DNA from 2 places in the Streptomyces sp. NPDC090083 genome. Region 2 is predicted to be linked to the other one. Evidence: riboswitches for the same ligand, from Rfam matches in the RefSeq annotation. Region 2 holds a riboswitch; the other holds the start of a gene.
What was found. Region 2 has a riboswitch for ZMP and ZTP ahead of ACIPTO_RS19385 (bifunctional 5,10-methylenetetrahydrofolate dehydrogenase/5,10-methenyltetrahydrofolate cyclohydrolase). Riboswitches for the same ligand answer to the same signal wherever they lie in the genome.
Positions count from the first base shown of each region.

Region 1 (15,310 bases), on a different contig from region 2:
CGACGCCTCCGTCAACTGATTCGGCCCGCTTTTCGCCCCCTATGTCCGCATGTTCAGTGACGCGGCCCACTTCCGGCCATGGATTGCGCATGCGTACGGACGTCCCGGGCAGGCGCTCACCGTCCCCGAGAGTGACAGTTAGGTGACGCTGGGGCGCTGAACAGGAACGGAAGGCAATACCGATCATGGCCGACACCACGGAACAGCGGGCGGGGAAGACCATTCACGCGGGCGGAGAGTGGCTCGAAGCCGTCTCCGGCGCCACGCGCGAGATCGTCGACCCCGCGGACGCGCAGCCGTTCGCCGTGGTCGCGGAGGGCGACGAGAAGGACACGGACGCGGCCGTCGCCGCCGCCCGTGCCGCCTTCGACGGCGGCCAGGGCGCCTGGCCGCGCACCCCCGTCGCCGAGCGCGCCGCCCTGCTGCGCCGCGTCGCCGACCTGCTCGTGCGCGACCGCGAACAGCTCGGCCTGCTGGAGAGCCGGGACGCGGGCAAGACCGTGGAGGAGGGCCGGGTCGACATCGACTGCGTCGCCGACGCCTTCCGCTACTTCGCCGACCTCGTCGCGGGCGAGGCCCCGGGCCGGGTCGTCGACGCGGGCACGCCCGAGGTGCACAGCGTCGTCGTGCACGAGCCCGTCGGTGTCTGCGCGCTGATCACCCCCTGGAACTACCCGCTGCTCCAGGCGAGTTGGAAGATCGCGCCCGCCCTCGCGGCCGGCAACACCTTCGTCGTCAAGCCCAGCGAAATCACCCCGCTGACGACGATCGCCCTCATCGACCTCCTCGTCGAGGCCGGTCTGCCCGCCGGTGTCGCCAACATCGTCACCGGCCCCGGCCACTCGGTCGGCGCCCGCCTCGCCGAGCACCCCGACGTCGACCTCGTCTCCTTCACCGGCGGCCTCGTCAGCGGCACGAAGGTCGCCCAGGCCGCCGCCGTGACCGTGAAGAAGGTCGCCCTCGAACTCGGCGGCAAGAACCCCAACGTCGTCTTCGCCGACGCCTGCGCCACCGAGGAGGGCTTCGACACCGCCGTCGACCAGGCCCTCAACGCGGCCTTCATCCACAGCGGCCAGGTCTGCTCCGCGGGCGCCCGCCTCATCGTCGAGGAGTCGATCCGCGAGCGCTTCGTCGCCGAACTCGCCCGCCGCGCCGAGCGGATCAGGCTCGGCCGCGGCACCGAGGACGGCGTCGAGTGCGGCCCCCTCGTCTCCGAACAGCAGCGCGCCAAGACCGAGTCGTACGTCGCCGCCGCCCTCGCCGAGGGCGCGGTGCTGCGCTCCGGCGGCAAGCGCCCCGAGCCGGCCGCGACCCGGCCCGCCACCGGCTACTTCTACGAGCCGACCGTCCTCGACCAGTGCCACCGCGAGATGACCGTCGTACGCGAGGAGGTCTTCGGACCGGTCCTCACCGTCGAGACCTTCCGCACCGAGGACGAGGCCGTCGCACTCGCCAACGACACCGAGTACGGTCTCGCGGGCGCCGTCTGGACCGCCGACGCGGGCCGCGCGCGCCGCGTCGCCGGACGGCTGCGGCACGGCACCGTCTGGATCAACGACTTCCACCCCTACCTCCCGCAGGCGGAGTGGGGCGGCTTCGGAAAGAGCGGTGTGGGCCGGGAGCTGGGCCCCGCCGGACTCGCCGAGTACCGCGAGGCCAAGCACGTCTACCAGAACCTGGCGCCGAAGCCGGTGCGCTGGTTCGCGGGCTGATCCCGCCGACCGGCCGACCCCGCCACCCCGGCCCGCCCACGGGCGCGGGGCTCGGTCGACCCGCGGCTCCGCCGCGTGGACGCGACCGGCCACGACCCGCCCGCACCCGAAGAGACCACCTCTACCCGGAGTTGCTCCATGCCTGAGAACCCTCACCTGTACGACTACGTCGTCATCGGCGGCGGAACGGCCGGCTCCGTCATCGCCTCCCGCCTCACCGAGAACCCCGACGTCACCGTCGCCGTCATCGAGGGCGGCCCGAGCGACGTCGGCCGCGAGGACGTCCTGACCCTGCGCCGCTGGATGGGCCTCCTCGGCGGTGAGCTGGACTACGACTACCCGACCACCGAACAGCCGCGCGGCAACTCGCACATCCGGCACAGCCGCGCCCGCGTCCTCGGCGGCTGCTCCTCGCACAACACCCTCATCGCCTTCAAGCCGCTGCCGTCCGACTGGGACGAGTGGGAGGCGGCCGGGGCGAAGGGCTGGGGCGCGATATCGATGGAGGCGTACTACGCGCGCCTCCTCAACAACATCGTCCCGGTCGACGAGAAGGACCGGAACGCCATCGCCCGCGACTTCGTCGACGCGGCCCAGGAGGCACTCGACGTCCCGCGCGTCGAGGGCTTCAACAAGGCCCCGTTCACGGAGGGCGTCGGCTTCTTCGACCTCGCCTACCACCCGGAGAACAACAAGCGGTCGTCGGCGTCGGTCGCCTATCTGCACCCGGTGATGGACGAGCGCCCCAACCTGACCCTCTTCCTGGAGACATGGGCGCACAAGCTGGAGCTGGACGGCACCCGCGCGGAAGGCGTCCACGTCCGCACCGAGGACGGCGAGGAACTCCTCGTCCGCGCCCGCCGCGAGGTGATCCTGTGCGCCGGTGCCGTCGACTCCCCGCGCCTGCTCCTGCACTCGGGCATCGGCCCCCGCAAGGACCTCGAAGCGCTCGGCATCCCCGTCGCCGTGGACCTCCCGGGCGTCGGCGAGAACCTGCTCGACCACCCCGAGTCGGTGATCGTCTGGGAGACCGACGGGCCGATCCCGGAGAACTCCGCGATGGACTCCGACGCGGGCCTTTTCGTCCGCCGGGACCCCGAACACCAGGGCCCGGACCTGATGTTCCACTTCTACCAGGTTCCGTTCACCGACAACCCCGAGCGGCTCGGCTACGAACGCCCCGAGTTCGGCGTCTCCATGACCCCGAACATCCCCAAGCCCAGGAGCCGCGGCCGTCTGTACCTGGAGAGCGCCGACCCGGCCGTCAAACCCGCCCTGGACTTCCGGTACTTCACCGACGAGGACGACTACGACGGCCGCACCCTCGTCGACGGCATCCGCATCGCCCGCGAGATCGCGAGGACCCAGCCCCTCGCCGGCTGGCTCAAGCGCGAGGTCTGCCCGGGCCCGGAGATCCTCGGTGACGCCGAGCTGAGCGAGTACGCCCGCAAGGTCGCCCACACCGTCTACCACCCGGCCGGCACCTGCCGCATGGGCGCCGAAGCCGACGAACTCGCCGTCGTCGACCCCGAGTTGCGCGTCCGCGGCCTGGACGGCCTCCGGATCGCCGACGCCTCCGTCTTCCCGACCATGCCCGCCGTGAACCCGATGATCGGAGTGCTCATGGTCGGCGAGAGGGCCGTCGACCTGATCGGAGGCGGTGCGCGATGAGTACCCTCAGCACACCCAACGGCCTTGACACGTCCGACAGTTCGGCGCACGACAGTGCCTCCCGCGGTCCGGCGGACCCGAGTGGGGCCGGTGACCCCGTGTTCTCGGTGGACGGCCTCTGGAAGGTCTTCGGCCCCAAGGCCGACGAGATCCCCGGCGACCCCGGACTCACCTCCCTCGACGCCGCCGCCCTGCGCGCCCGCACCGGCTGCACCGCCGCCGTCCGCGACGTCTCCTTCGACGTCCGCAAGGGCGAGGTCTTCGTGGTGATGGGCCTCTCCGGCTCCGGCAAGTCCACCCTGGTGCGCTGCCTCACCCGTCTCATCGAACCCACCGCCGGCACCATCGCCATCGACGGCGAGGACGTCCGCGCCATGGACAGGTCCCGGCTGCGCGAACTCCGCCGTCACCGTGCCGCGATGGTCTTCCAGCACTTCGGCCTCCTCCCGCACCGCACGGTCCTCGACAACGTCGCCTACGGCCTGGAGATCCAGGGCGTCTCCAAGGCCGAGCGCCGCCGCCGCGCCGCCGAAGTCGTCACCAAGGTCGGCCTGGAAGGCATGGAGCAGCGCCGCCCCGGCCAGCTCTCCGGCGGCCAGCGCCAACGCGTCGGCCTCGCCCGCGCGTTGGCGGTCGACCCCCAGGTCCTGCTGTTCGACGAGCCGTTCAGCGCGCTCGACCCGCTGATCCGGCGCGACATGCAGGAGGAGGTCGTCCGGCTGCACCAGGAAGAGGGCCGCACGATGGTCTTCATCACCCACGACCTCAACGAGGCACTGACCCTCGGCGACCGCATCGCCCTGATGCGCGACGGCCGCATCGTCCAGCTCGGCACCCCCGAGGAGATCGTCGGCTCACCCGCCGACGACTACGTCCGCGAGTTCGTCCGCGACGTCCCCCGTGCGGACGTCATGACCGTCCGCACGGCCATGCGCCCAGGAGACTGCGGAGGCGCGGAGCACCCCGACGCGCTCGCGGCCGACGCGGTCGTCGCCGAGGCGATCAAGGTCGTGTCCCGCACCGGCAGGCCCGCCTGCGTCGTCGAGAACGGCCGCTGCCTCGGCGTGGTCGACCAGGCACGGCTGCTGGACGTCGTCGCGGGAGCGGAGCTCCACCAGGAGGCGGTCTGATGGCAACGGTCACCGCACCCGCCGCGCGTCCCGCCCTCCCCGGCATCCTCCGGCACCGGGCCGCGCACAAACTCCTGCTGCTGGCGCTCGCCGCCGCGGTGCTCATACCGCTCGCCGACGCGCACTGGTCCAGCGGCAGTTGGCCGCACGCCCTCACCGTCGACCTGTCCGGCCCGCTGGGCCGGGCCAACGACTGGATCATCGACAACCGGGACAGCTCCCCGCTGTTCCTCTACTTCTTCGGCTACATCAGCAACGCCGTCGTCCTCTCCGTACGCGCCGTCTACCTGGTCCTGCTCGCCGCGGGCTGGGCCGGCGTCGCCGCGTTCGGCGCGCTCGTCGCCTGGCGGGTCGCGGGCGTACGGCTCGCGATCGGGACCGGCGTCGCCTTCCTCGCCTGCGGACTGCTCGGCATGTGGGTGCCGACCATGCAGACCCTCGCGCTGATGGTGGTCGCGGTGCTCACCTCGGTTGTCGTGGGCGCCCTGCTCGGCCTGGCCGGCGGCCTCTCCGCACGCACGGACCGCGCACTGCGCCCGGTCCTGGACACCATGCAGGTGCTCCCCGCCTTCGCCTACCTCCTCCCCGTCGTCCTGGTCTTCGGCATCGGCGTCCCCGCCGCTGTCCTCGCCACGGTCGTCTATGCCGCCCCGCCCATGGCCCGCCTCACCGCGCTCGGCCTGCGCAACGCCGACCCCGAGGTCCTGGAAGCCGTCGAGTCCCTCGGCGCCACCGGACGCCAGCGCCTGCTGACGGCACGCCTCCCGCTGGCCCGCAAACAACTCCTTCTCGGCCTCAACCAGACGATCATGATGGCCCTCTCCATGGCCGTCATCGCCTCCGTCATCGGCGCCGGAGGCCTCGGTGACCGCGTCTACCAGGCCCTCGCCTCCGTCGACGTGGGCGCCGCCCTGGCCGCCGGCATCCCGATCGTGCTCCTCGCCGTCGTCCTCGACCGCGTCACCGCGGCGGCCGGTGAACAGACCGACGCGTCCGCGGCCGAACCGGGCTCGGGCCTCCGCCCCTGGCTGTACGCCCTCGGCGCCACCGTGGCCGTCGCCGTGGTCGCCCGGCTCGCCGGCGCCCTGGACTGGCCCTCCGGCTGGACCCTGGGCATCGCCGAACCGGTGAACCGCGTCGTGGACTGGATGACCGCCCACCTCTACTCCGGCGTCCCCTACCTCGGCGGCACCGCCGACTGGGCCGGCCACTTCACCACCTGGGTCCTTGACCCCGTACGCGACGGACTGCAGTGGCTGCCCTGGTGGTCGGTGCTGCTGATCGTCGCCGCCCTCGCCTGGGTGATCGGCACCTGGCGCACCGCGCTCACCGCCGTCCTCGCCATGGCCGCGATCGGTGTGCTCGGCGTGTGGAAGCCGTCGCTGGACACGCTCTCGCAGGTGCTGGCCGCCGTGGCCGTCACTCTCGTCCTCGGCTTCGCCACCGGCATCGCCGCCGCCCGCAGCGACCGCTTCGAACGCGCCCTCCGGCCCGTCCTCGACGTCTGCCAGACCATGCCGCAGTTCGTCTACCTGATCCCGGTCGTCGCCCTCTTCGGCGTCGGCCGCGCCCCCGCCGTCGCGGCGGCCGTCGTCTACGCGCTGCCCGCCGTCGTCCGCATCACCGCGCAGGGCCTGCGCCAGGTCGACCCGGCCGCGCTGGAGTCGGCCCGCTCGCTCGGCGCGACCAGCGCCCAGCAGCTGCGGCAGATCCAACTCCCGCTCGCCCGCCCGGCGTTGCTCCTCGCCGTCAACCAGGGCGTGGTCCTGGTCCTCGCCGTCGTCATCATCGGCGGCCTGGTCGGCGGCGGCGCCCTCGGCTACGACGCCGTGTTCGGCCTGGCCCAGGGCGACCTGGCCACCGGACTCGTCGCCGGCGCCGCGATCGTCTGCCTCGGCCTGATGCTCGACCGGGTGACCCAGCCCACGGAACGCCGCACCAAGAAGGGAGCGTGACATGCGAACCCGTACGGCTTACTCGGTGGCCGCGGTGACATCCCTCGCCCTGCTCTCGGGCTGCGGCGCCGCCGACATGACCAAGCAGGCCTCACCCTTCGCCAACGCGCAGGGCGCCAGGACCGTGACCCTCTCCGTCCAGTCCTGGGTGGGCGCACAGGCCAACGTGGCCGTCGCGCAGTACCTGTTGGAGCACAAGCTCGGCTACCGCGTCGACACCGTCCAGGTCGACGAGGTCCCCGCCTGGGACGCGCTCAGCCAGGGCCGGGTCGACGCGATCCTGGAGGACTGGGGCCACCCCGACCAGGAGAAGCGCTACGTCGACGACAAGAAGACGATCACGCGCGCGGGCGGCCTCGGGGTGACCGGGCACATCGGCTGGTACGTCCCGACCTACCTGGCCAAGCAGCACCCCGACATCACCGACTGGAAGAACCTCGACAAGTACTCCTCGCTGTTCCGCACCGCCGAGAGCGGCAGCAAGGGCCAGTTGATGGACGGCTCGCCCTCCTACGTCACCAACGACAAGGCCCTGGTGACGAACCTGAAGCTGAACTACCAGGTGGTCTTCGCCGGTTCGGAGGCCGCGCAGATCACCCAGATGAAACAGTTCGCCAAGGAGAAGAAGCCCTTCCTCACCTACTGGTACGCCCCCCAGTGGCTGTTCAAGAAGGTCCCCATGACGGAGGTCAAGCTCCCCGCCTACAAGGAGGGCTGCGACGCCGACGCCGCCAAGGTCGCCTGCGCCTACCCCCACACCCCGCTGCAGAAGTACCTCAACACGGACTTCGCGCAGAAGGGCGGCAAGGCGGCGGCCTTCCTGAAGAAGTTCACGTGGACGACCGACGACCAGAACGAGGTCTCCCTGATGATCGCCGACCAGAAACTCTCCCCGGCCGACGCCGCGAAGAAGTGGGTGGACAGCCACCCCGCCACCTGGAAGGCATGGCTGTCCTGACCCCGCTCAAGGCTTCAGCGTCACGGCCCGCTCCGCGAGCGCGCGTGCCGTCCAGCGCTGGAGCCCCGGCCCGAACGTGACGCGCGTGGCCCCGAGTTCACCGAGTGCGGTGGGCGAGGGGCCTTCGCCGTCCAGCCGGGCCAGCACGTTGACCGGCCCCTGGATGCCGGACCGCAGCAACGGCAGCACCGCCGCCGGAGCCATGATCGGATAGACGCAGTCGGCACCCGCCGCGACATACAACGCGGCCCGCTCGATGGCCCGTTCGGGATCACCGTCACCGTGCGCGAAGACGTCGACCCGCGCGTTGACGAACAGCCGGTCCGCCGCCGCCGCCCGCACCTCCGCCAGCCACTCCGCGTGCCGCCGCGGGTCCTTGAGCACCCCGTCCTCGGAGTCCTCCAGGTTGCAGCCCACCGCGCCCGCCTCCAGGAGCCGCTCCACCAACTCCTTCGGCGTGAGCCCGTATCCGCCCTCGACGTCGGCCGACACCGGCACGTCCACGGCCCGCACGATCCGCGCGACCGCCGCGAACATCTCGTCCGCCGGAGTCGCCCCGTCCTCGTACCCCAGCGAGGCCGCGACCCCGGCACTGGGCGTCGCCAGCGCCGGGAACCCGGCCGCCGCCAGCGCCCGCGCGCTCGCCGCGTCCCACGGCCCGGGCAGCACCAGCGGATCACCCGGCACCCGCCCCCGATGCAGACTCCGGAACAGCTCGACGCCGCCCCTCACGGCCGGTACCCCCCGGGCTCGACACGGCGGCTGACCATCACCCGGTTCCAGCTGTTGATGGCGGTGACCAGCCCGATGAGATGCGCGAGCCGGCGGTCGTCGAAGTGCGCGGCGGCTCGCGCGTACACCGAGTCCGGCACGAACCCGTCCGCCAGGACCGTGACCGCCTCGGCCAGCGCGAGCGCGGCCCGCTCCCGCTCGTCGAAGACGTCCTCGGCCTCCTCCCAGGCGGCCAGCAGATCCAACTTCAGCTCGCTCACGCCGAGTTCACGCGCCACCCCGAGATGCATGTCCAGGCAGAACGCGCAGTGGTTGAGCTGCGAGGCACGGATCACGACGAGTTCGGCGAGCGCGGGATCGCCGAGACCCCGCTTCGCGGCGGCGCTGACCGAGGCCAGCGCCCGCCCGACCTCAGGGTCCAACAGGCCTGTCCGCACGGTCACTTGTACTGTCCCGCCGTGTAGTGCCCCGGCACCATCCGCGTGCTCACCCCGAACCGGTTCCACGCGTTGATCACCGTGATCGCGGCGATCAGCTGCGCCAGCTCGGCCTCCTCGAACCGCGCCGCCGCCCGCTCGTACACCTCGTCCGGCACGAAGCCCTCGGTGAGCACGGTGACCGCCTCGGTCAGCTCGATCGCCGCCAGCTCCTTCTCGGTGTAGAAGTGCCGCGACTCCTCCCACGCGCCGAGCTGGATGAGCCGCTCCACACTCTCGCCCGCCGCGAGCGCGTCCTTGGTGTGCATGTCGAGGCAGAACGCGCAGTGGTTGAGCTGCGAGGCGCGGATCTTCACCAGCTCCAGCAGCGTCGGGTCGAGGCCCTTCTGGGCGGCGGCGTCGAGCCGGACCATCGCCTTGTAGACCTCGGGGGCGAGCTGGGCCAAGTCCAGACGGGGAGTGTGCTCGGGGGCGTAGGAAGCTTTGTGTGCTGTGGTCATGTCTACGACCCTAGAAGCGAGGCAGCCCAGGAGTATGGTCCATTTCCATGGTGAAATCTTGGGCCACTTTGGGCGTCGACCTGCATGTCGAACCGACCGGCACCGGGGTCCGCCGCGGCCTCACCGACGCGCTGCGCGACGCCGTCCGCACCGGCCGCCTCGCGCCCGGCACCCGGCTGCCCTCCTCCCGCGCCCTCGCCACCGACCTGGGCATCGCCCGCAACACCGTCGCCGACGCCTACGCCGACCTCGTCGCCGAGGGCTGGCTCACCGCCCGCCAGGGCTCCGGCACCCGCGTCGCCGAACGCGCCGTCGTCCCGCCCGCCGACACCACCCCGCCCCGCCGCCTCCACACCCGCCCCGCCTACGACCTGATCCCCGGCACCCCCGACCTCGCCTCCTTCCCCCGCACCGAGTGGCTCAAGGCCGCCCGCCGCGCCTTCACCGCCGCCCCCTACCAGGCCCTCGGCTACGGCGACCCCCGTGGCCGCGTCGAACTGCGCACCGCCCTCGCCGCCTACCTCTCCCGCGTCCGCGGCGTCCGCGCCGACCCCGAGCACATCCTGATCAGCGCGGGCATCTCCAGCGGCCTGAGACTGATCGGCGCGGTGCTGCGCGCCCGCGGCGCCCAGGACATCGCGGTCGAGTCCTACGGCCTGCCCGCCCACTGGCAGATCCTGGACGAGACGGGCCTGCGCACCCGCCCGCTCCCCTTCGACGAACTGGGCACCGCCCCGGGCCGGTTGACGGACGAGCCGGCCGTCCTGCTCACCCCCGCCCACCAGTTCCCCATGGGCCTCCCCCTCCGCCACGACCGCCGCTCCGCCGCCGTCGACTGGGCCCGCCGCACCGGCGGCCTGGTCCTGGAGGACGACTACGACGGCGAGTTCCGCTACGACCGCCAGCCGATCGGCGCCCTCCAGGGCCTCGACCCGGACCACGTCGTCTACCTCGGCACCGCCAGCAAGTCCCTCGCCCCCGGCCTCCGACTGGCCTGGATGGTGCTGCCCCCGTCCCTCGCGGAGGAGGTCGTGAAGGCCAAGGGGGGCATCGACACCTGCGGCGTCCTGGACCAGCTCACCCTCGCCGAGTTCCTCACCTCCGGCGCCTACGACCGGCACGTCCGCTCCGCCCGCCTGCGCTACCGCCGCCGCCGCGACACCCTCGTCGACGCCCTCGCCCAGCACGCCCCCGACGTCCACGTCACCGGCATCGCCGCCGGCTTCCACGCCGTCCTCAGCCTCCCGCCCGGCACCGAACAGTCCGTGATCCAAGCCGCCGCCTGGCAGGGCCTGGCCGTCCACGCCCTGTCCTTCTACCGCCACGAACACGCCCTCGCCGACCCCCTGGACGCCCTGGTGGTGGGCTACGGCACCCCACCGGACCACGCGTGGGCGGGTGCGCTGGAGGCACTGTGCCGGGTACTGCCGTGAGGAGGGCGCCTTCGGTGGAGGTACTGGTGCCTCTCCAGCACAGGCCTGCTAGCTGCCAGCCCGTCCGGCGTTTGAGGACGAGGCCCTTTCAGGGCCGAAGCGGGGGTCCGGGGGCGCAGCCCCCGGGGACGGTCACCCCAACTCACCCGCACCCTCACCCGCCGAACCGCCACCCGCACCGTCACCCGCCGAACCGCCGGAGGCAGGCGCCTCGCCGAACCGCGCCAGCGCCAACGCCCCCGCCACCGCGACCAGGAACCCCAGCACCGCCAGCCACGCCAGCCCGTCCCGCGTCCGGTCTCCGAGCCACACCACCCCCACCGCGGCCGGGCCCAGCGTCTCCCCGATCACCAGCCCCGCCGTAGCGGTCGTGACGGACCCCCGCTGCAGAGCCGTCGTCAGCAGCAGAAACGCGGCACCCCCACCGACGAGCAGCGCGTACGTCGCCGGATTGGTCAGCAACGTCGCCGGCTCGAGCGAGTCGATCAACCGGACCGCCACCTCGACCACGCCGAACCCGAACCCGGCCCCCAGCCCGAGCGTCAACGGCCGCCCCCGCTCCGGCAGTCGCCCACCGATCAGCCCGAGCAGCAGCACGGCCACCGCCGTCGCCAGCATCGCCCACTTCAGCGCCATGGACCCGTCCCGGTGCCCTTCCGCCCCGGACGCCAGCCCCAGCATCGCCAGCCCCGCGCACACCACACCCACGGCCGCCCACTCGACCCCGCTGAGCCGCACTCCCAGCAGCCGGGCGGCCACCACCGCCGTCACCGCGAGGCTCGACGCCAGCGCCGCCCCGACCGCGTAGATGGGAAGCGACCGCAGCGCCGCGATCTGGAACACGAACCCGAGCCCGTCCAGCCCCAGCCCCGCCAGATACCGCCACTGCCGCAACGCCCGCAGCAGCAGCGCCGCGTCCCCGCCGCCACCCGCCGTGGCCGCCCGCGCGGCGACCGCCTGCAGCACCGTCGCCGTACCGAAGCAGACCGCCGCGCCGAGCGCGCACACCATTCCAAAGAGCACAAAGTGACTCTAGGGGAGCGGAGATCGCAGCGGCCCCTCAGGTGAGCCCTCTCACCGAACTCCCGGAACGTCCGGAACGGGCGCGGCGATCAGACACCCGACACCGCGCGCAACCGGGCCAGTCCCCCGTCCGGATCCTCGTGCGCCTCGGCGGCGATGAGTGCTTCCGTACTGGTCACGGCGTCTCCCGGGGGCGAGGGTGCCCCTTTCCCGTCCCCGCCCGCATGGTGGACGCGGGAGCCGCACCGGCGGGCCCGCCCGGTAGGCTGACCGGCGGGCCGTGACTGGCGCGCTGGGATGGGACCGACCATCGGGGAGCGGCCCGAGCTGCAATGTGTGCCGTGCGCCTGGGCCGTACCGTGAACGCCGAACGCCACGTCCGGAGGTCCCCATGCCCGACAACGCCGCGCCCCTCTCCAACGAGTCCACCGCCTTCCGCGCCGCCCTCGACGTGATCCGCGCCGTCGAGCCCCGCGTCGCCGACGCCATCGGTCAGGAAGTCGCCGACCAGCGCGAGATGCTCAAGCTGATCGCCTCCGAGAACTACGCCTCCCCGGCCACCCTCCTGGCCATGGGCAACTGGTTCAGCGACAAGTACGCCGAGGGCACCATCGGCCGCCGCTTCTACGCCGGCTGTCGCAACGTCGACACCGTCGAGGCCCTCGCCGCCGAGCACGCGCGCGAACTCTTCGGCGCCCGCCACGCCTACGTCCAGCCGCACTCCGGCATCGACGCCAACCTCGTCGCCTTCTGGTCGGTCCTCGCCGACCGGGTCGAGGCCCCCGCCCTCGCGAAGGCCGGGGTCCGCCAGGTCAACGACCTCTCCGACGCCGACTGGGCCGAACTCCGCCAGGCCTTCGGCAACCAGCGCATGCTCGGTATGTCCCTGGACGCCGGCGGTCACCTCACCCACGGCTTCCGCCCGAACATCTCCGGCAAGATGTTCGACCAGCGCTCCTACGGCACCGACCCGGTCACCGGCCTCATCGACTACGACGCCCTGCGCGCCTCCGCCCGTGAGTTCAAGCCGCTGATCATCGTCGGCGGCTACTCCGCCTACCCGCGTCTCGTGAACTTCCGCGTCATGCGCGAGATCGCCGACGAGGTCGGGGCGACCCTGATGGTGGACATGGCGCACTTCGCCGGCCTGGTCGCGGGCAAGGTGCTGACCGGTGACTTCGACCCGGTCCCGCACGCCCAGATCGTCACCACCACCACCCACAAGTCGCTGCGCGGCCCGCGCGGCGGCATGGTCCTGTGCGACGACTCCCTCAAGGACCAGGTCGACCGCGGCTGCCCGATGGTCCTCGGCGGCCCGCTCGCGCACGTGATGGGCGCGAAGGCCGTCGCCCTCGCCGAGGCCAGGCAGCCCTCCTTCCAGGACTACGCCCAGCGCATCGTCGACAACTCCCGCGCGCTGGCCGACGGCCTGATGCGCCGCGGCGCCACCCTCGTCACCGGCGGCACCGACAACCACCTCAACCTGATCGACGTCGCCTCCTCCTACGGCCTCACCGGCCGCCAGGCCGAGGCCGCCCTGCTCGACTCGGGCATCGTCACCAACCGCAACGCCATCCCGGCCGACCCCAACGGCGCCTGGTACACCTCGGGCATCCGGATCGGCACGCCCGCGCTGACCACCCGCGGTCTGGGCACCGCCGAGATGGACGAGGTCGCGGGTCTCATCGACCGCGTCCTCACCACCACGGAGCCCGGCACCACCAGCAAGGGCGCACCCTCCAAGGCGCAGCACGTCCTCGACCCGAAGATCGCGGACGAGATCTCCCACCGCGCCACCGACCTCGTCGCCGGCTTCCCGCTCTACCCGGAGATCGACCTCGGCTGACGGCCGCCACCCGCCCTGACAGCCGCCACACGCCCGCTGTCGCGTTGTCAGAGACCGGCGACTCTCACAGATCGATGAGCTCCTGTCGTGGTTCCCCGCGCGGCGGTCCGGCCTCACGCCGGGCCGCCGCGCGGCGTGTCAGCAGCGTGCCGCCCACCCCGAAGGCCACGCCCGCCGCCGCCCACCACACGGGTCCGGCGGGTCCCGTCCATCCGGCGCCGGCCCCGTTCGCCGGGCCCGAGCCGCCGGCTTCGCCGAGCGACCCCGCTCGCTCCCACTGGGCGAAGACCGTGCGCGGCGCCCGATGCCAGCGGATGTCGTCGTCCGCCACCTCCGGCGCCGGATCCGTCCGCACCCACGGTGTGCCGTCCGAGGCCACGAACAACTGGTCCTCCCGCTCCACCGCCACGTCACCGCCCGGCGCACGATGGGTCAGGGGCCAGCCCCCGACGCCGGTCAGCCCCCACACCACGGTGATCCGCACCGCCGGATACCGGCCCGCCTCCCACGCGTCCGACACCTGCTCCGTCCCCGTGTACGTCGGCTGCAGCAACGCCCACAGGCGCGCGAACGACGACTGCCCGGACCGCCAGGTCTCCGTCCGGCCGGTGCCGCCCGACACGACCAACGCCAGATCCGGGATGTCCCGTGTCGGGTCCTGCGCCTGAACGATCCCGGTGGCCGGGGTCCGAGCCGTGACCTTCGCCCGGCCCGCCTCCACGGCCTGGACCGGGGCCGGCCCGGCCAGGGTCATCACCACAGGCCCCGCCACAAGACCAAGACACAGGCCCCGTAACCTCGTTCGTCCCCACCCGCGTGCCATCCGTCCCCCTCCGTCCGCCCGGCGCGCATGGACGATGCGGCCCGCCTCCCGCGTTCTCCCCCTCTTGTTACACCGCCGGAGCCCCATCGGGTCCCACCTGTTTCCGACCAGTTCCGGACCGGGCCCCAACACCTGAGAGAATGGTGAGCATGGCTTCTGACCGCCCACCCGTCGCCGACGACCGCCCTCAAACGGGGCGCTCCGCGCCGCTGCCCCCCTTCCGAGTGCTCTCCGGGATCCAGCCCACCGCAGGCTCGTTCCATCTCGGCAACTACCTCGGCGCCGTCCGCCAGTGGGTGGCTCTGCAGGAGTCGCACGACGCGTTCTACATGGTCGTCGACCTGCACGCGATCACGGTCCCGCAGGACCCGGCGGACCTCCGCGCCAACACCCGGCTCGCCGTCGCGCAGCTGCTGGCCGCCGGACTCGACCCGGAGCGCTGCACGCTCTTCGTGCAGAGCCATGTCCCCGAGCACGCCCAGCTCGCCTGGGTCATGAACTGCCTGACCGGCTTCGGTGAGGCGTCCCGGATGACCCAGTTCAAGGACAAGTCGGCCAAGCAGGGCGCCGACCGTGCCAGCGTCGGCCTGTTCACGTACCCGATCCTCCAGGTCGCCGACATCCTGCTGTACCAGGCGCACGAGGTCCCGGTCGGCGAGGACCAGCGCCAGCACATCGAGCTGACCCGCGACCTCGCCGAGCGCTTCAACGGCCGCTACGGCGAGACCTTCACGATCCCGAAGCCGTACATCCTGAAGGAGACGGCGAAGATCTACGACCTTCAGGACCCGTCGATCAAGATGAGCAAGTCGGCGTCCACCCCGAAGGGCCTCATCAACCTCCTCGACGACCCGAAGGCGACCGCCAAGAAGGTCAAGAGCGCGGTGACGGACACGGACACCGTGATCCGCTACGACGTGGTCGAGAAGCCGGGCGTCAGCAACCTGCTCACCATCCAGTCCACCCTCACCGGCACGTCGGTCGCCGAGCTGGAGCGGGAGTACGAGGGCAAGATGTACGGCGCGCTCAAGACGGACCTCGCCGAGATCATGGTCGAGTTCGTGACGCCCTTCAGGGAGCGCACCCAGCA
Region 1 is NZ_JBIVED010000002.1:676,901-692,210, forward strand. Features, by position in the region: gene ACIPTO_RS08825 (hypothetical protein) at 1-19, shown strand, start outside; gene ACIPTO_RS08830 (aldehyde dehydrogenase family protein) at 186-1,712, shown strand; gene ACIPTO_RS08835 (GMC family oxidoreductase) at 1,851-3,383, shown strand; gene ACIPTO_RS08840 (glycine betaine/L-proline ABC transporter ATP-binding protein) at 3,380-4,513, shown strand; gene ACIPTO_RS08845 (ABC transporter permease) at 4,513-6,468, shown strand; gene ACIPTO_RS08850 (ABC transporter substrate-binding protein) at 6,470-7,426, shown strand; gene ACIPTO_RS08855 (isocitrate lyase/phosphoenolpyruvate mutase family protein) at 7,433-8,158, opposite strand; gene ACIPTO_RS08860 (carboxymuconolactone decarboxylase family protein) at 8,155-8,601, opposite strand; gene ACIPTO_RS08865 (carboxymuconolactone decarboxylase family protein) at 8,598-9,095, opposite strand; gene ACIPTO_RS08870 (PLP-dependent aminotransferase family protein) at 9,143-10,528, shown strand; gene ACIPTO_RS08875 (hypothetical protein) at 10,661-11,539, opposite strand; ZMP/ZTP riboswitch at 11,822-11,911, shown strand; gene ACIPTO_RS08880 (glycine hydroxymethyltransferase) at 11,943-13,397, shown strand; gene ACIPTO_RS08885 (hypothetical protein) at 13,462-14,151, opposite strand; gene trpS (tryptophan--tRNA ligase) at 14,445-15,310, shown strand, end outside.
Region 1: another riboswitch for ZMP and ZTP. It lies ahead of ACIPTO_RS08880 (glycine hydroxymethyltransferase); the one in region 2 lies ahead of ACIPTO_RS19385 (bifunctional 5,10-methylenetetrahydrofolate dehydrogenase/5,10-methenyltetrahydrofolate cyclohydrolase).

Region 2 (15,310 bases):
CGCGGACGGGCATGTCCTCAAGGAGACGACGTACCCGCCGAGTTGGAGCGACGTCCCGCCCGACGCCCGCCCGCCGCACGACGTGGCCGGACTGCGCGCGTACCTCCAGGAGGCGGCGTACAGCAGGACGCCGTTGACCACCCCCGAACTCCTCGGCGCAGTGGGCGAGTTGCTGGACCACTGGACGCTCGGAGCGCGTGAGTCGGCCGCGTTGGCGCGGCTGCTCGCCGGGGTGGACGGGCTGCGGCCGGTGGGAGAGGTCACCGACCGCCTCGGGCGGAACGGGGAGGCCTACGTCTACCAGCGGTCCGGCAGCCGGCTGATGCTGATCATGGACCCGGCCACCGGCGCCGTCCTCGGCATGGAGAGCACCTTCACGAAGGACCAGCCCGAGTACGGCGTCAAGGCCGGGGACGTCATGGAGTACAGCGCGTGGACGCGCTGATCACACCCCGAGCTGCCGGGCCGCGGCGGTCACCGTCTGCTCCAGCAGCGTGGCGATCGTCATCGGGCCGACCCCGCCCGGCACCGGAGTGATCAGCGAGGCGCGCTCGGCGGCGGAGTCGAAGTCGACGTCACCGACGTTGCCCGCGTTGTAACCGGCGTCGATCACGACCGCGCCGGGCTTGATGTCCTCGCCGCGGATCAGCCGGGGCCGTCCCACGGCGGCGACCACGATGTCCGCCTCGCGCACCACGTCGGACAGGTCCCGGGTGCGCGAGTGGCAGTAGGTGACGGTCGCGTCGCGGGCCAGGAGCAGCATGCCGGCCGGTTTGCCGAGGATCGCGCTGCGGCCGACGACGACGGCGCGCTTCCCGGACGGGTCGACGCCGTACTCGTCGAGCAGCCGCATGATGCCGCCGGGCGTGCAGGACACGAAGCCCGGCAGGCCGAAGCTCATCGTCGCGAACGACGCGAAGGTGACGCCGTCCACGTCCTTCTCCGCCGCGATCGCCTCGAACGCGGCCCGCTCGTCGATGTGTTCACCCATCGGGTGCTGGAGCAGGATGCCGTGCACGGCCGGGTCGGAGGAGAGTCCGTCGAGGGTGGCGACCAGGTCGGCGGTGGTCGTGGAGGCGGGCAGTTCCACGTGCCGGGACTCGATGCCGGCCTTGCGGCTGCGGTTCTGCTTCATCCGGACGTAGGTGACGGAGGCCGGGTCCGCGCCGACCAGGACCGTCGCGAGACAGGGCGCCGTACCGGTGCGCTCCGTGATGTCGGCGGCCTGCTTCGCGGTGTCCTCGACGATCCGCCGAGCGAGCGCGGTGCCGTCCATGAGCCGTGCCTGGGACATGATCCACTCCTGAGCTGGTTGACCAATCGCCCAGGCGCACGGCATCGACTCCGCGTGGGCCGCTCCACGGTGGTGCTCCACCTCAGCGCCAGTCACGACCCGCGACCAGCCTAACCGACAGTCCTACGACAGCCCCGGCCGCCCACCGACAGCCCCACGGCAGCTCGTCTCCCCCACTCCCGGCTCACCGGTGCCGGAAGCCCCGCGTCCGGCCGGCGGGCGGTGCCGGCAGCGAGCGGGACCGGGCCGCCCGCAGCGCCGACCCCAGCAGGGTGGCGGACGCGCGCAGACCCGCTGCCGTGACCGGGGCCCGCCGTCGGGCCGCGGCGGCGCGCGCGGGTGCCGTGGTCGCCGAGAAGGTCCAGGTCACGCGGGTGCTGATCCGGACCCTCGGCACCATCCGCGCTAGCCGTCCCATGCCTGGATCATCGTCTGCCGGGTGATCTTGCCGTCGCGCAGCAGGAGCATCGACTCGGCGAGGACCCGTGCCCCGTCCGGATACTGACACGACTCGCTGTAGGCGGCCCGGTCCCCGTCCACGACGCACTCCTCCAGCCTGTGCGTCATGTCGCGGCCGTAGACGTCGGCGAGCATCGCGCCGATCTCGTCACGGCCGTGCAGGACCTTGGGATGACTGGGCTGCGTCAGGTGGTCGACGACGTGGACCTCGGCGTCGTCCGCGTAGAGCGACAGCAGTGTCGCCGCAGTGTGGTCCTCTATGCCCCGGCGCAGGGCGTCGGTGTCGAAGCCGGGGTGTGCCGCGGTGCCCATGGTGACCTCCTCAGAGGGCCGCGGCCCGAACAGGGACGAGCCGCGAAGGGCCTCTCCTACGAGCCTCCTCCGCCGCGCCGGGCTCGGCAAACCGGGCGGCACGCTCCGCCTCACGGGTGAGCGGTGGCCGGTACCCGTGACCGCGCGGGGACCGGCCGCGTTGCTGAGGGCATGATCTCAACACGACGTATTGCCGCCGCCGTTGGTCTCGCGGTCGGGGTCACCGGCCTCGTCGCGCCGATGGCGAACGCCGCCGACGCGCCCGCCTTCAAGGACGGCAAGGTCAGCCCGGTCGCCCTCCTGGACTCGCTCGCGGTGAGTGAGATCCCCGCCGAGCACCGCGCGGAGGTCCCGCGGGTCGCCGACCAGCTTCAGGGCCTGAACCACCTGAACGACCTCCAGCAGCTGCACCAGGTCACCGACATGACCGCGCCGGTCACGGGACTTCTCCCCAGCATCGAGCCGTGAGCCCGCGGTACTGATCCCGCGGAGCACGCGAACACGCGAACATCGAGGGCCGTCCGGAAACGGGCGGCCCTCAGCTGTTCCCCAGGACCAACCGGTCGTCCCCAGGACCAACCCGTCGTCCCCGGGGTCAGCCCGCCGCCGCCAGGAACTGCGTCGCCGCCAGCTCCGCGTAGAGCGGATCGGCGGTCACCAGCTCCCGGTGCGTGCCCACCGCGCGGACCCGGCCCGCGTCCATGACCACGATCCGGTCCGCCATCGTCACCGTGGACAGCCGGTGCGCGACGACCAGGACCGTCGTCGTCCGGGCCACGTCGGCGACGGTGTCGCGCAGGGCCGCCTCGTTCACCGCGTCCAGCTGCGAGGTCGCCTCGTCGAGGAGCAGCAGCCGGGGGCGGCGCAGCAACGCGCGGGCGATGGCGACACGTTGGCGTTCACCGCCGGAGAGGCGGGTGCCGCGGTGACCGACCAAGGTGTCGGCGCCTTTGGGAAGCCGGGCGACCAGACCGTCGAGGCGGGTCGTCCGCAGCACGCGCGTGACGGCGTCCTCGTCCGCGTCCGGATTGCCGAGCAGCAGGTTGTCACGCAGCGAGCCCGAGAGGACCGGGGCATCCTGCTCCACGTACCCGATGGCGGACCGGAGCCGGGGCAGGTCCCAGTCCGCGAGGTCCCGGCCGTCGAGGGTGATGGCGCCGGACTCGGGGTCGTAGAACCGCTCGATGAGGGAGAACACGGTGGTCTTGCCCGCGCCGGACGGGCCGACGAACGCCGTCATGCCCTGGGCCGGCACGTCGAAGGTCACGCCGTGGTGGACGTAGGGCAGGTCGTCGGCGTAGCGGAAGCGGACGTCGTCGAAGGCGAGGGCGGCGGGTGCGGCGCCGGGGGAGGGCAACTCGGCCTGCGGGGACGGGGGTTCGGCGGGAAGTTCCAGGGCCTCCTGGATGCGGGAGAGGGCCGCGGAGCCCGTCTGGTACTGGGTGATGGCGCCGACGACCTGCTGGATCGGCTGCATCAGGTAGAAGACGTAGAGGAGGAAGGCGACCAGGGTGCCGATGCCGATCGCGCCGGTGGCCACCCGTGCCCCGCCCACCGCGAGCACGGTGATGAACGCGACCTGCATCGCGAGACCCGCCGTGTTGCCCGCCGCCGCGGTCCACTTGGCAGCGCGCACGCTCTGCCGCCACGACTCCTCGGCCGCCCGGTGCAGCGTGCGCTCCTCGCGGTCCTCGGCGCCGGACGCCTTCACCGTGCGCAGCGCGCCCAGGATGCGTTCCAGCGAGGCGCCCATCACGCCGACGGCGTCCTGCGCCTGCCGGCTGGCCCGGTTGATGCGCGGCACGATCAGGCCGAGCACGGTTCCCGCACCCGCGATCACGGCGAGGGTGACGCCGAGCAGCACGGGGTCGACCACGCCCATCATGACGACGGTCGCGACCAGCGTGAGCCCGCCGGTGCCCAGGCCGACCAGCGAGTCCGTGGTGACCTCGCGCAGCAGCGTGGTGTCCGAGGTGATGCGCGCCATCAGGTCACCGGGCTCGCTGCGGTCCACGGCGGGAATCCGCAGCCGCAGCAGATACGACGACAGGGCCCGCCGCGCGCCGAGCACCACCGACTCGGCGGTACGCCGCAGCACGTACGAACCCAGCGCGCCCAGCGCCGCGTTGGCGACCACCAGCGCCGACATCGCGAGCAACGCCCCGGTGATGGCGCGGTGATGCGACAGGTCGTCGATGAGCCCTCGTGCCACCAGCGGCAGCAGCAGCGCGGCACCTCCGGTGACCAGGGAGAGCAGCGCGCCCGCCAACAGGACCCAGCGGTGCGGTCGGACGTAGTCGAGGAGCAGTCGCCAGGCCGGCTGGCCGCTCCGAGTCCCTGCGATGCTCACGGCACTCCTCGCGAGTCGGTCGGAGCATTCAGGCTACGTCGGCCACCACCCGCGGAGCCGACCGGTCCCGGGACGCCGGCCGTCCGCTCCCGGTATCCGGCGACGGCGGGCCCTCGGTCGTGCCCTTACCGATCAGTCACGCGTAGGGTCGTAGGCAGGCACAACCGCAGACGAAAGGGATCAGGACCATGGCGCAGGAAGTACGCGGCGTGATCGCACCGGGCAAGGACGAACCGGTCCGGGTCGAGACGATCGTCGTACCCGATCCCGGACCCGGCGAGGCGGTGGTGAAGGTGCAGGCGTGCGGGGTCTGTCACACGGATCTGCACTACAGGCAGGGTGGTATCAACGACGAGTTCCCGTTCCTGCTCGGTCATGAGGCCGCGGGTGTGGTGGAGTCGGTCGGCGAGGGTGTCACGGATGTGGCCCCGGGCGATTTCGTGATCCTCAACTGGCGTGCCGTGTGCGGCAACTGCCGGGCCTGTCTGCGCGGACGGCCGCAGTACTGCTTCGACACCCACAACGCCAAGCAGAGGATGACCCTCGCCTCGACCGGCCAGGAACTTTCCCCGGCTCTCGGTATCGGTGCTTTCGCGGACAAGACGCTGGTGGCCGCCGGGCAGTGCACGAAGGTCGATCCGGCTGTGTCTCCGGCGGTGGCGGGGTTGCTGGGGTGCGGGGTGATGGCCGGTATCGGTGCGGCCATCAACACGGGGAACGTCGGTCGGGGTGACAGTGTGGCCGTTATCGGGTGTGGTGGGGTCGGTGACGCGGCGATCGTGGGGTCGCGGCTGGCGGGTGCGGCGCGGATCATCGCCGTGGACATCGACGACCGCAAGCTGGAGAAGGCCCGCTCGATGGGCGCCACCCACACGGTCAACTCGAAGTCGGGTGATCCGGTGGAGGCGATCCGCGAGCTGACCGGCGGCTTCGGTGCCGATGTGGTGATCGAGGCGGTGGGCCGCCCGGAGACGTACAAGCAGGCCTTCTATGCGCGGGACTTGGCGGGCACGGTGGTCCTCGTGGGTGTGCCGACGCCGGAGATGAAGCTCGAACTGCCGCTCCTGGACGTCTTCGGGCGTGGTGGCTCGCTGAAGTCGTCGTGGTACGGCGACTGCCTGCCCTCGCGTGACTTCCCCATGCTCATCGACCTGCACCAGCAAGGGCGTCTGGACCTCGGCGCGTTCGTCACGGAGACGATCCAACTCGACGAGGTGGAGAAGGCGTTCGAGCGGATGCACGGCGGCGACGTGCTGCGTTCGGTGGTGGTGCTGTGATGGCCGCACGCATCGAACACCTCGTCACCTCAGGGCAGTTCAGCCTCGACGGCGGCACCTGGGACGTCGACAACAACGTCTGGATCGTGGGCGACGACCACGAGGTCGTCGTCATCGACGCGGCCCATGACGCCGACGCCATCCTCGCGGCGATCGGCGACCGCAGGCTCACCGCCATCGTCTGCACCCACGCCCACAACGACCACATCGACGCGGCGCCCGAACTCGCCGACCGTACCGGCGCGAAGATCTGGCTGCACCCGGACGACCTGCCGCTGTGGAAGCAGACCCACCCCGACCGCGATCCCGACGCCCACCTCGCCGACGGCCAGGTGATCGAGGCCGCGGGCGCCGACCTGAAGGTCCTGCACACACCTGGTCACGCGCCCGGCGCGGTGTGCCTGTACGACCCCGGGCTCGGCACGGTCTTCACCGGCGACACCCTCTTCCACGGCGGCCCGGGCGCCACCGGCAGGTCGTACTCCCACTTCCCGACGATCATCGACTCCATCCGCGACCGGCTGCTGACCCTGCCGCCGGAGACGAAGGTGCTCACCGGGCACGGCGACTCGACGACCGTCGGGGCGGAGGCCGCTCACCTGGAGGAGTGGATCGCGCGGGGTCACTGAGACACCGGCCGATACCCGACAGAAGATGTCCGGCTTCTCCTGCACGATCGGCACGACACACGTCGAACGAGCACGGGAGGTCGGACATGCCGGGTCCACTGGAGGGCAAGGTCGCGCTGGTCGCGGGAGCGACACGCGGAGCGGGACGCGGGATCGCCGTGGAACTGGGCGCGGCCGGCGCCACCGTCTACGTGACCGGCCGCACCACCCGCGCCCGGCGCTCCGAGTACGACCGCCCCGAGACGATCGAGGACACCGCTGACCTGGTCACCGCGGCCGGCGGCCGGGGCATCGCCGTCCCCACCGACCACCTCGACCCCGCCGCCGTACGCGCCCTCGTCGACCGCGTCGACGACGAACAGGGCCGCCTCGACGTCCTCGTCAACGACATCTGGGGCGGCGAGCACCTCTTCGCCTGGGACGCCCCCGTGTGGGAACACGACCTCGACAAGGGCCTGCGCCTCCTCCGGCTGGCCGTGGAGACCCACGCGATCACCAGCCACCACGCGCTGCCCCTGCTGCTGCGCACCCCTGGCGGCCTGGTCGTCGAGATGACCGACGGCACCGCCGACTACAACCGCGACACCTACCGCGTCTCCTTCTTCTACGACATCGCCAAGTCCTCCGTCCTGCGCATGGCCTTCGCCCTCGGCCATGAACTCGGCCCGCGCGGCGCCACCGCCGTCGCGCTCACCCCGGGCTGGATGCGCTCCGAGATCATGCTCGACCAGTTCGGCGTGCGCGAGGACAACTGGCGCGACGCCTTGGTCGAGGTCCCGCACTTCGCCGTCTCGGAGACCCCGCGCTACGTCGGCCGGGCCGTCGCCGCCCTCGCCGCCGATCCCCGACTGGCCCGCTGGAACGGCCAGTCGCTCTCCAGCGGCGGCCTCGCCGGGGTGTACGGCTTCACCGATCTCGACGGCAGCCGCCCGGACGCGTGGCGGTACCTGGTGGAGGTGCAGGACGCGGGGAAACCGGCGGACGTGACCGGCTACCGGTGACGTGCGCGGTCAGATGCGGGTCACCGGCCAGCGCCCCGAGTGGCCCGGCGGCAGCGCCAGATCGTCCCGTACGGCCGCGTAATAGCCCTCGCGCTTGGCACGCTGACGCTCCATCAACTCCTGCCAGGCCTGCGGGTCGTGGGTCTCCGCGCGCATGAAACGCTCCATCGCCATCACCGCGCCGACCCACGCCCTCGCCTTGTCCACCACCGCCGTGCTTCCCAGCAGGAGCAGCGCCTCGCCGGGTGGATCCCGGTCCACGGTCGCCTGGGCCAGCAGTGGTTCCGCCTCGGCCGGGGAGAGCGGGTGCGGATGCGGGTCGTTGCCGAAGTGGGAGGCGACCCGGTAGGTCAGGGTCACCGACCTCTTCAGCGCCCGGGCGTACTCGGCGTACACCTCCAGCCGCCGTTCCTCCCAACGGGCGTCCCGCTCGCGGCGGAACCTCGCCTGATCGCCCCGCACGATCGCGACGTACGAGCCGAGCGCACCGATCACGACACCGATCAGCGCGGGGAGTTGCTGGATGAACGCGTTCATGTCCGCACGGTATCTGCCGAGTTGATCGTTCCGGCAGTACGTTCGGACGCATGACTGACACAACGCGCTTCGAGGGGTACGGAGTTCTCGTCACCGGTGCGGCCCGCGGGATCGGCGCGGCCGTCTCACGGCGGCTGGCGGCGGAGGGCGCGCGGGTGCTGGTGACCGACGTCGATCTGCCCGAGGCGGAGAGGACGGCGGCGGCGCTGCGTGAACTCGGTCTCGCCACCGAGGCGTTCGGCTGTGACGTGGCAAGCCAGGACTCGGTGGACCGGGCGGTCGCGCGGGCCGTGGAGTCGTTCGGGGCACTGGACGTCCTGGTCAACAGTGCCGCGCACTGCACGCCCGACCACCCGCTCTTCGAGGACGAACCGGACGACGAGTGGGCCAGTGACCTCGACATCACGCTCACGGGTCCGTACCGGTGCTGCCGGGCCGCCCTCCCGCACCTCGTCGCCTCCGGACGCGGGGCGGTCGTCAACATCGGCTCCGTGAACGGCAGTCAGGACTTCGGCAACCACGCCTACAGCGCGGCCAAGGCCGGACTCGCCTCGCTGACCCGCACCCTCGCCGGACACGCGGGACCACGGGGTGTGCGGGTCAACCTGGTGATGCCGGGCACGGTACGGACCTCCGCGTGGGAGGGCCGGGACGCCGAACTCGACGCGGTCAGCGAGCTGTTCCCGCTCGGCCGGGTCGGTGAGCCCGAGGACATCGCCGCCGCGGTCGCCTTCCTCGCCTCACGGGACGCGTCCTGGATCACCGGCACCACCCTCGCGGTCGACGGCGGGCTCACCGCGGTCAACTCCGGGTTCCACCAGTCCCTTTCAGCGCGCGGGGCCGAGGGGCAGTGACGCGAGTGCCGCCAGCACCCGGTCCGTGTCGGCCTCGTCCGTACGCCAGTTGCTGAACGCGGCACGCAGCGCCGGTGTCCCGTCGAGGACCGTCGGGGTCAGGAACGCCTCGCCGGTGGCCGCGACCGCCTCGGCCACGGCGGCCACCCGTTCCTGCGTGGGGTCGTCGGTGAGGGTGAAGCAGACGACGTTCAGCCGGACCGGCGCCGCCAGCCGCAGGCCCGGGAGCGCGGCGATGCCCTCGCCGAGCCGGTGGGCGAGGGCCACGTTGCGTTCGACGATCTCGCGGTGCCCGGCACGGCCGTAGGCCGTCAGGGAGAGCCAGGCGGGGAGGGCGCGCAGGCGCCGGGAGTTCTCGGGCGTGAGGTGGAGGAAGTCCGGGTCGCCGGTCGGCAGGCCGAGGTACGGGGACGCGTTGTGGAACACCCGGGTCTGGAGGTCGCGGCGGCGGGTGAACTGGACGGCCGCGTCGTAGGGCACGTTGAGCCACTTGTGGAGGTCGACGCAGACCGAGTCGGCCGCGTCGAGGCCGTCGACGAGGTGCGCGTACGCGGGGGAGAGCGCGGCGAAGCCGCCGAACGCGGCGTCCACGTGCAGCCAGAAGTCGTGCCGGTCCTTGAGCGCGGCGATGGCCCGCAGATCGTCGAAGTCGACGGTGTTCACGGTGCCCGCGTTCGCGACGACGATCACCGGGCGGCCCTTCGACCCGGCCAGGGCGGCGTCGAGCCGGGACACGTCGACCGCCTCGCGGTTCCCGGCGAGGACGGGCACGTGGCGCAGCCGGTCGCGGCCGATGCCCAGCACGGACAGGGCCTTGGTGACGCTGGAGTGCGGGCTGCCGGAGAGCACGTCCACCGGGCCGAGCGCGGCGGCCCCCTCGCGCGACACGTCGACCCCCAGGCGCTCGCCGACCCACTCGCGGGCCACGGCCAGCCCCACCGTGTTGGACACGGTCGCGCCGGTCACGAAGGCGCCCGAGTGCGCGGTACCGAGCCCGAACAGCTCGCGCAGCCAGTCGACCGTCTCCCGCTCCAGGGCCGACGCCCAGGACCCGGCCGCGCCGGACACGTTCTGGTCGTACGCGCTGGTCAGCCAGTCGCCGGTGACCGACGCGGGGGTCGCGCCGCCGGTCACGAAGCCGAGGTAGCGCGGGCCCGCCGAGCCCGAGAGGCCGGGCGCCCACCGTTCGGCGAACCGGGTGAGCGCCGCCTCGCCGCCGAAGCCCTCGGCCGGCAGCGGCTCCCGGTCCGGTGCCTTGTCGAGCCGGACGACCGGCCGCTCGGCGACCCCGGCCAGCTCGCGGGCGGCGAGGTCACGGGCGGACTGGAGGAGTTCGGGGAGCCGGGCGAGGTCGGCGGCGAGAGTGCGGTGCATGCTCGGCAGCGTAGGCGGCGGCGGAGGGACGGGTATCGGGCCACTTCGGCGGAACTGGACTGAAGTGGGCGACGGTGTCAGTCGTCGTGGCGGGAGCGGTGCGGAAGGTGGCCCTGGCGCAGCCGGAGCCAGGTGTCGCGGGCCCGGCGGCCCGCACGCGTGCGGCTGTGCGCGACCATCTCCCGCGCCTCCCGCTCGGACGCGGCCATCGCGGACGAGCCCCGCAGCGGCTTGCGCGCGGTCTCGCGCAGGAACAGGGCGGCGATCACCCCGATCACGCCGGTGACCATGAGGTAGTAGGCGGGGACGAGTTCGTTGCCCGTGACGTCGACCAGCGCGGAGGCGATCAGCGGGGTCGTGCCGCCGAACAGGGAGACCGAGAAGTTGTACGCCAGGGACAGGCCGCCGTAGCGCAGATGGGTCGGGAAGAGCGCGGGGAGGGTCGCGGCGCTCGTCCCGGCGAAGCAGACCAGGAACAGGCCGAGGATCGCGCAGCCGATCGCGGGGAGCACGATGCCGCCCTGCCGGATGAGCTGGAAGACGGGGATGGAGAAGACCACCATGGCGCCGCCGCCCCACAGGAACAGCGGTCTGCGGCCGTAGCGGTCCGAGGAGCGGCCGACGGCGGTGATGGTCAGGACGACGAGGACCATCGTGCCCAACACCAGCAGCTGCGCGGTGAGTTCGGACTCGCCGAGGGTGGAGCTCATATAGGTCGGGAGGTAGGAGGTCACCATGTAGTTGGTGACGTTGTAGAGCAGGACCAGGCCGACGCAGACCAGCATGGCCTGCCAGTGGTCGGTGAAGAGTTCCTTGAAGCGGCCCTTGCCGGACATCCGGGCCTCCTCGCCCCGCTTCTCCTCGACCTCCTGGAACGCGGGCGTCTCCTCCAGCCGCAGCCGCATGTAGAGGCCGATCAGCCCGAGCGGTCCCGCGATGTAGAACGGGATGCGCCAGCCCCAGTGGACCATCTGGTCCTCGGACAGGGCGGCGGTCAGCACGGTGACCAGGCCGGAGCCCAGCGAGTAGCCGATGAAGGTGCCGAAGTCGAGCCAGCTGCCGAGGAAGCCGCGCATCCGGTCCGGTGAGTACTCCGCGATGTAGGTGGTGGCACCGGCGTACTCGCCGCCGGTCGAGAAGCCCTGCACCAGCCGGCAGAGCAGGAGCAGCAGCGGCGCGGCCACGCCGATCGAGTCGTAACCCGGCAGGAAGCCCACGGCGAAGGTGCTGGCCGCCATCATGATCATGGTGACGGCGAGGACCTTCTGGCGTCCCACCCGGTCGCCGAGGGGTCCGAACACGAGCCCGCCGAGCGGCCGGACCAGGAAGGCCGCCGCGAAGGTCGCGAACGTCGAGATGACCTGGGAGCCCGGTGAGCTGGACGGGAAGAAGACCTTGCCGAGGGTCGAGGCGACATAGGCGTAGACGCCGAAGTCGAACCACTCCATCGTGTTGCCGAGCGCCGCCGCCGACACCGCGCGTCGCACGGCGGGCCGGTCGGCCACCTTCACGTCGTCCGGGCTCAGGGACTTCTTGCGCCGCCGCAGCAGCGTGCGCACCATCCGTTCGGTGCGCGCGTTCCCCGAACCGAGTCCGCGTCGTGGATCGCCCTGGCGTGCGGGATCCCGCCTGTTTGACCTCATGTGCACCTGTGCGTGTCGTCGGGATTCCGCTTCGCGCGCCGTGCGGTCCGCGGAAGGCTGATTGATCACACCTAACCGGTCGGGGCCACCCGGAAACCCGCCGTCCGCTTACGGAGGCCGTCTTCCGCCGGGACGGCCGAGCGGCGGAGAATGTCACCGTTTCGTCGCGGTCCGGCCCGGGGCACAACCGCGCGGCCCGTGCGCCGGTCTAGGTGGCAGAGATCGCGGTACAGGCTGAGGGGGAAGGTCCGACATGAGGGACATACGCAGACGAGGTGCCATAGCGCTCGGTGTCACCGGGCTGGTGGCACCGCTCACGCTCGCGCTGGGCAGCGCTCCGGCGCAGGCGGCGTCGAGCTGTACGACACAGAAGGGGCCGTACCAGAAGCAGGTCGAGAAGTTCCTCGGTCGGCCGGTCGACGGGAAGCAGTCCGCCGCCGACTGCAAGGCCATCAAGGCCTTCCAGACCAAGCACGGCATCACACCGAACATCGGCTACGCGGGATCCGTCACCTGGGGCGTGATGGACCTCATGAACAAGCAGAAGGCCGTCGGCACCAAGCCCAACGCGGCCGGCAAGTGCCCGACCAACAAGGGCCGCATCGCCTGCGTCAACCTCACGCTCCAGATCAGCTGGATCCAGGACGGCAGCCGCCTGGTCTACGGCCCGGTCCCGGTCCGCACCGGCCGCGACGGCTACGAGACCCGCACCGGCCTGAAGAAGATCTACTGGCGGGACATCGACCACGTCTCGAACATCTACGACGTGCCGATGCCCTACAGCCAGTTCTTCGACGGCGGCCAGGCCTTCCACTCCGTCAACCTCAGCATGTGGAACCCGCCGGGCTCGCACGGCTGCGTCAACATGACCCCGGCCACCGCCAAGAAGTACTGGTCACTGCTGAAGAACGGCGACGACGTCTTCGTCTACGGCCGCAGGCCGGGCACCTGACGGACGGTCACCCGGCTTGCGCAACTCCGTCGGAAGGGCGTGCCGTTACGCGGGCGCGTCCCCGAAGTCCGGGATCTCCAGCCTCGCTCCGCCCTGCCGCGCCGAGTCGTGCGCGATGATGCCCGGCAGGGTGTAGCGGGCCGCGACCCACGCGTTCACGGACGGCAGGGTGCGGGAGTTGACCGCGGTCACGAAGTCGTCCGCCAGGAAGTGGTGGCTGCCCTCGTGGCCGTTGTGCAGGTTGTCGAACTCCCGCGGCAGCCGCGACCGGTCGTGCACCGGAGCCGAGCCCGAGGTGAAGGCGGCCCGCAGGTCCGGCGCGATGTGCTGGAGTGACGGATCGTCAGGAGACATGGTGGGCTTGGGCTCCAGCAGCTCGCTGATGTCCCGCACCCCCTTCTTGTCCTGCCAGAACGCCACCGTCGCGAGCTGCTCCATGCTCGCGTCCGTGCCGAAGAACCGGAAACGCGACTCCCGGATCTGGGAGGGATAGCCCACCCGCCGGAACTCGTTCGTACGGAACGAGCCGCCGCCCGCGACCTCGAACAGCGCGGTCGCGTTCGAGAAGTCGTTGCCGAACTGGCTGACGTCCTTGTCGAACACGCCGTCCCCGCGCTCGTCGACCACACCGATCGCGGACACGCTCACCGCGTGCGTCTGCCACGCGCCGAGCACCCCGCCCACCGAGTGCGTCGGGTAGAGCAGCGGCGGATAGCTGGCGGTGGCCTTCCAGTTGTCGCCGCCGCTGTACTGGTACGCCTCGTAGAACCCCAGATCCATGTCGTGGACGTAGTCGCCCTCGGCGTAGAAGATCCGCCCGAAGGCGCCCTCCGCGATCTGGTTGCGGGCGTGCACGGTCGCCGGGTTGTACTGGCTGGTCTCGCCCATCATGTACGTCAGCCCGGTGGCCCGGACCGCGTCGATGATCGCCGCGATCTCCTCCGTGCTGATCGCCATGGGCACCGCGGAGTACACGTGCTTGCCGGCGGCGAGTCCCTGGAGGACCAGGGGGCCGTGGGTCCAGCGCTGGGTGAAGATCGCGACGGCGTCGACGGCCTTCGACTCCAGCATCGCCTCGTACGAGGGGAAGGTGCCCGCCAGCCCTTGTTCGGCGGCGAGTTGCTCCGCGCGCTCCGGCAGGAGGTCGGTCACATGGACCTCGCTCACGCCGGGATGGGCCTGGAACAGTCGGGCGAACTGGCCGGAGAACTGGCCTGCTCCGACGATGCCGAGGGAGAACGTCATAGGTGCGTGTCCTTCTCTGACGGGGGTGTGACGGACCGAGCGGTCACCGACCGGAGGGTCACTGACCGAGGATGAAGTTGATCTGCTTGTTGGTCTTGTCCAGGCCGCCGACGGGTGCGTCGTTGGCGTAGACGTCCTGCATGGCGGGGTGCATCAACGCGTACACGTCCGCCGCGTAGTTGGTGATCGGATAGGAGAAGGTGGTGAAGTCCTTCTTGTCGGCCACCGGCTTGGTGAACGCCGTGACGTCGATGCCCTTCTTCTTGTAGGCGGCGACGGCGGTGTCCGTGCCGTCCGGGGTCGCGGGGAACACGATTCCGTAGCTGCCGACCGTTTTCTGGCAGTCGTCGGAGGAGAGATACTCGACCCACTTCTTCGCGCCCGGTTTGTTGTGGGCGTTCTTGGTGATGGAGTCGGCGAGACCGTTCATCATGGTCGCCCGCTCACCGCTCGGACCGGCCGGCGTGTAGGCCGTGCCGACCTTGATGCCCTTGGCCCCGGCGTACGTGGAGATCATCCAGGCCCCGTCGAACGAGGTGGCCGCCTTGCCCGCCGCGACCTGCGCGTTGGCCGGGTTGGCGCCGTCGCTGTAGTCCGTGTACGGCGCGAGATAGCCCTTCTTGGCCAGCCCGAAGTACCACTTGACCACGGACTGGAAGGTCTTGCTGTCGTACTGGTACTCGGTGCCCCAGCGCTTCTTGTCCGTGTAGTTCCAGCCCGCCGACCCGGTGAACGGACTCCAGGTCGTCTGCCCGTCGGCGTCGCCCGCGCCGCCGCTGGCGAGGCCGTAGGTCCTGACGTGGTTCTTGTCGAAGCCCGGTTCGTCGCCGCGTCGGCCGTTCCGGTCGACGGTGAGGTGGGCGATGGCCTTCTCGAAGGTGCCGCCGTCCGTCGGGTTCCAGGACAGGGTGTTGAGCTGCTCCGCGTCGAGACCGGCCGACGCGGCCATCTTCTGGTTGTAGAAGAGGGCGACCGTGTCCCAGTCCTTCGGGGCGCCGTAGCGATGGCCGTCCTGGCCCACCCAGTTGGCGGCCAGCCCGGGCTGGTAGTCCGCCGCGTCGATGCCGAGGTCGTCGAGCGGCTGGAGCACCTTCAGGTCGGCGAACTGGCCGAACTTCTGGATGTGGTCGGTGAACACGTCCGGCTGGGTGCCCGCGATGAAGCTCGCGGTGAGCTTGGTCCAGTAGTCGGCCCAGCCCAACTGGGTGATCTTCACCGTGAGTCCGGGGTTCTCCTGCTCGAAGCCCTTCGCGCAGGCCTGATAGGCGGGGAGCTGGTTGGAGTCCCACAGCCAGTAGGTCACCGTGTCGGATCCCGACCCCACGGAGCCGCCGCCCGCGCAGCCCGCCGTCAGGGACAGTGCGAGTGCCCCGGTCAGTGCCA
Region 2 is NZ_JBIVED010000004.1:923,453-938,762, reverse strand. Features, by position in the region: gene ACIPTO_RS19390 (CU044_5270 family protein) at 1-445, shown strand, start outside; gene ACIPTO_RS19385 (bifunctional 5,10-methylenetetrahydrofolate dehydrogenase/5,10-methenyltetrahydrofolate cyclohydrolase) at 446-1,294, opposite strand; ZMP/ZTP riboswitch at 1,316-1,400, opposite strand; gene ACIPTO_RS19380 (hypothetical protein) at 1,479-1,712, opposite strand; gene ACIPTO_RS19375 (nuclear transport factor 2 family protein) at 1,700-2,065, opposite strand; gene ACIPTO_RS19370 (hypothetical protein) at 2,237-2,533, shown strand; gene ACIPTO_RS19365 (ABC transporter ATP-binding protein) at 2,661-4,415, opposite strand; gene ACIPTO_RS19360 (S-(hydroxymethyl)mycothiol dehydrogenase) at 4,604-5,692, shown strand; gene ACIPTO_RS19355 (MBL fold metallo-hydrolase) at 5,692-6,321, shown strand; gene ACIPTO_RS19350 (SDR family oxidoreductase) at 6,408-7,322, shown strand; gene ACIPTO_RS19345 (hypothetical protein) at 7,332-7,859, opposite strand; gene ACIPTO_RS19340 (SDR family NAD(P)-dependent oxidoreductase) at 7,910-8,713, shown strand; gene ACIPTO_RS19335 (pyridoxal phosphate-dependent decarboxylase family protein) at 8,687-10,087, opposite strand; gene proP (glycine betaine/L-proline transporter ProP) at 10,165-11,649, opposite strand; gene ACIPTO_RS19325 (L,D-transpeptidase family protein) at 11,984-12,682, shown strand; gene ACIPTO_RS19320 (Gfo/Idh/MocA family oxidoreductase) at 12,728-13,927, opposite strand; gene ACIPTO_RS19315 (sugar ABC transporter substrate-binding protein) at 13,986-15,310, opposite strand, start outside.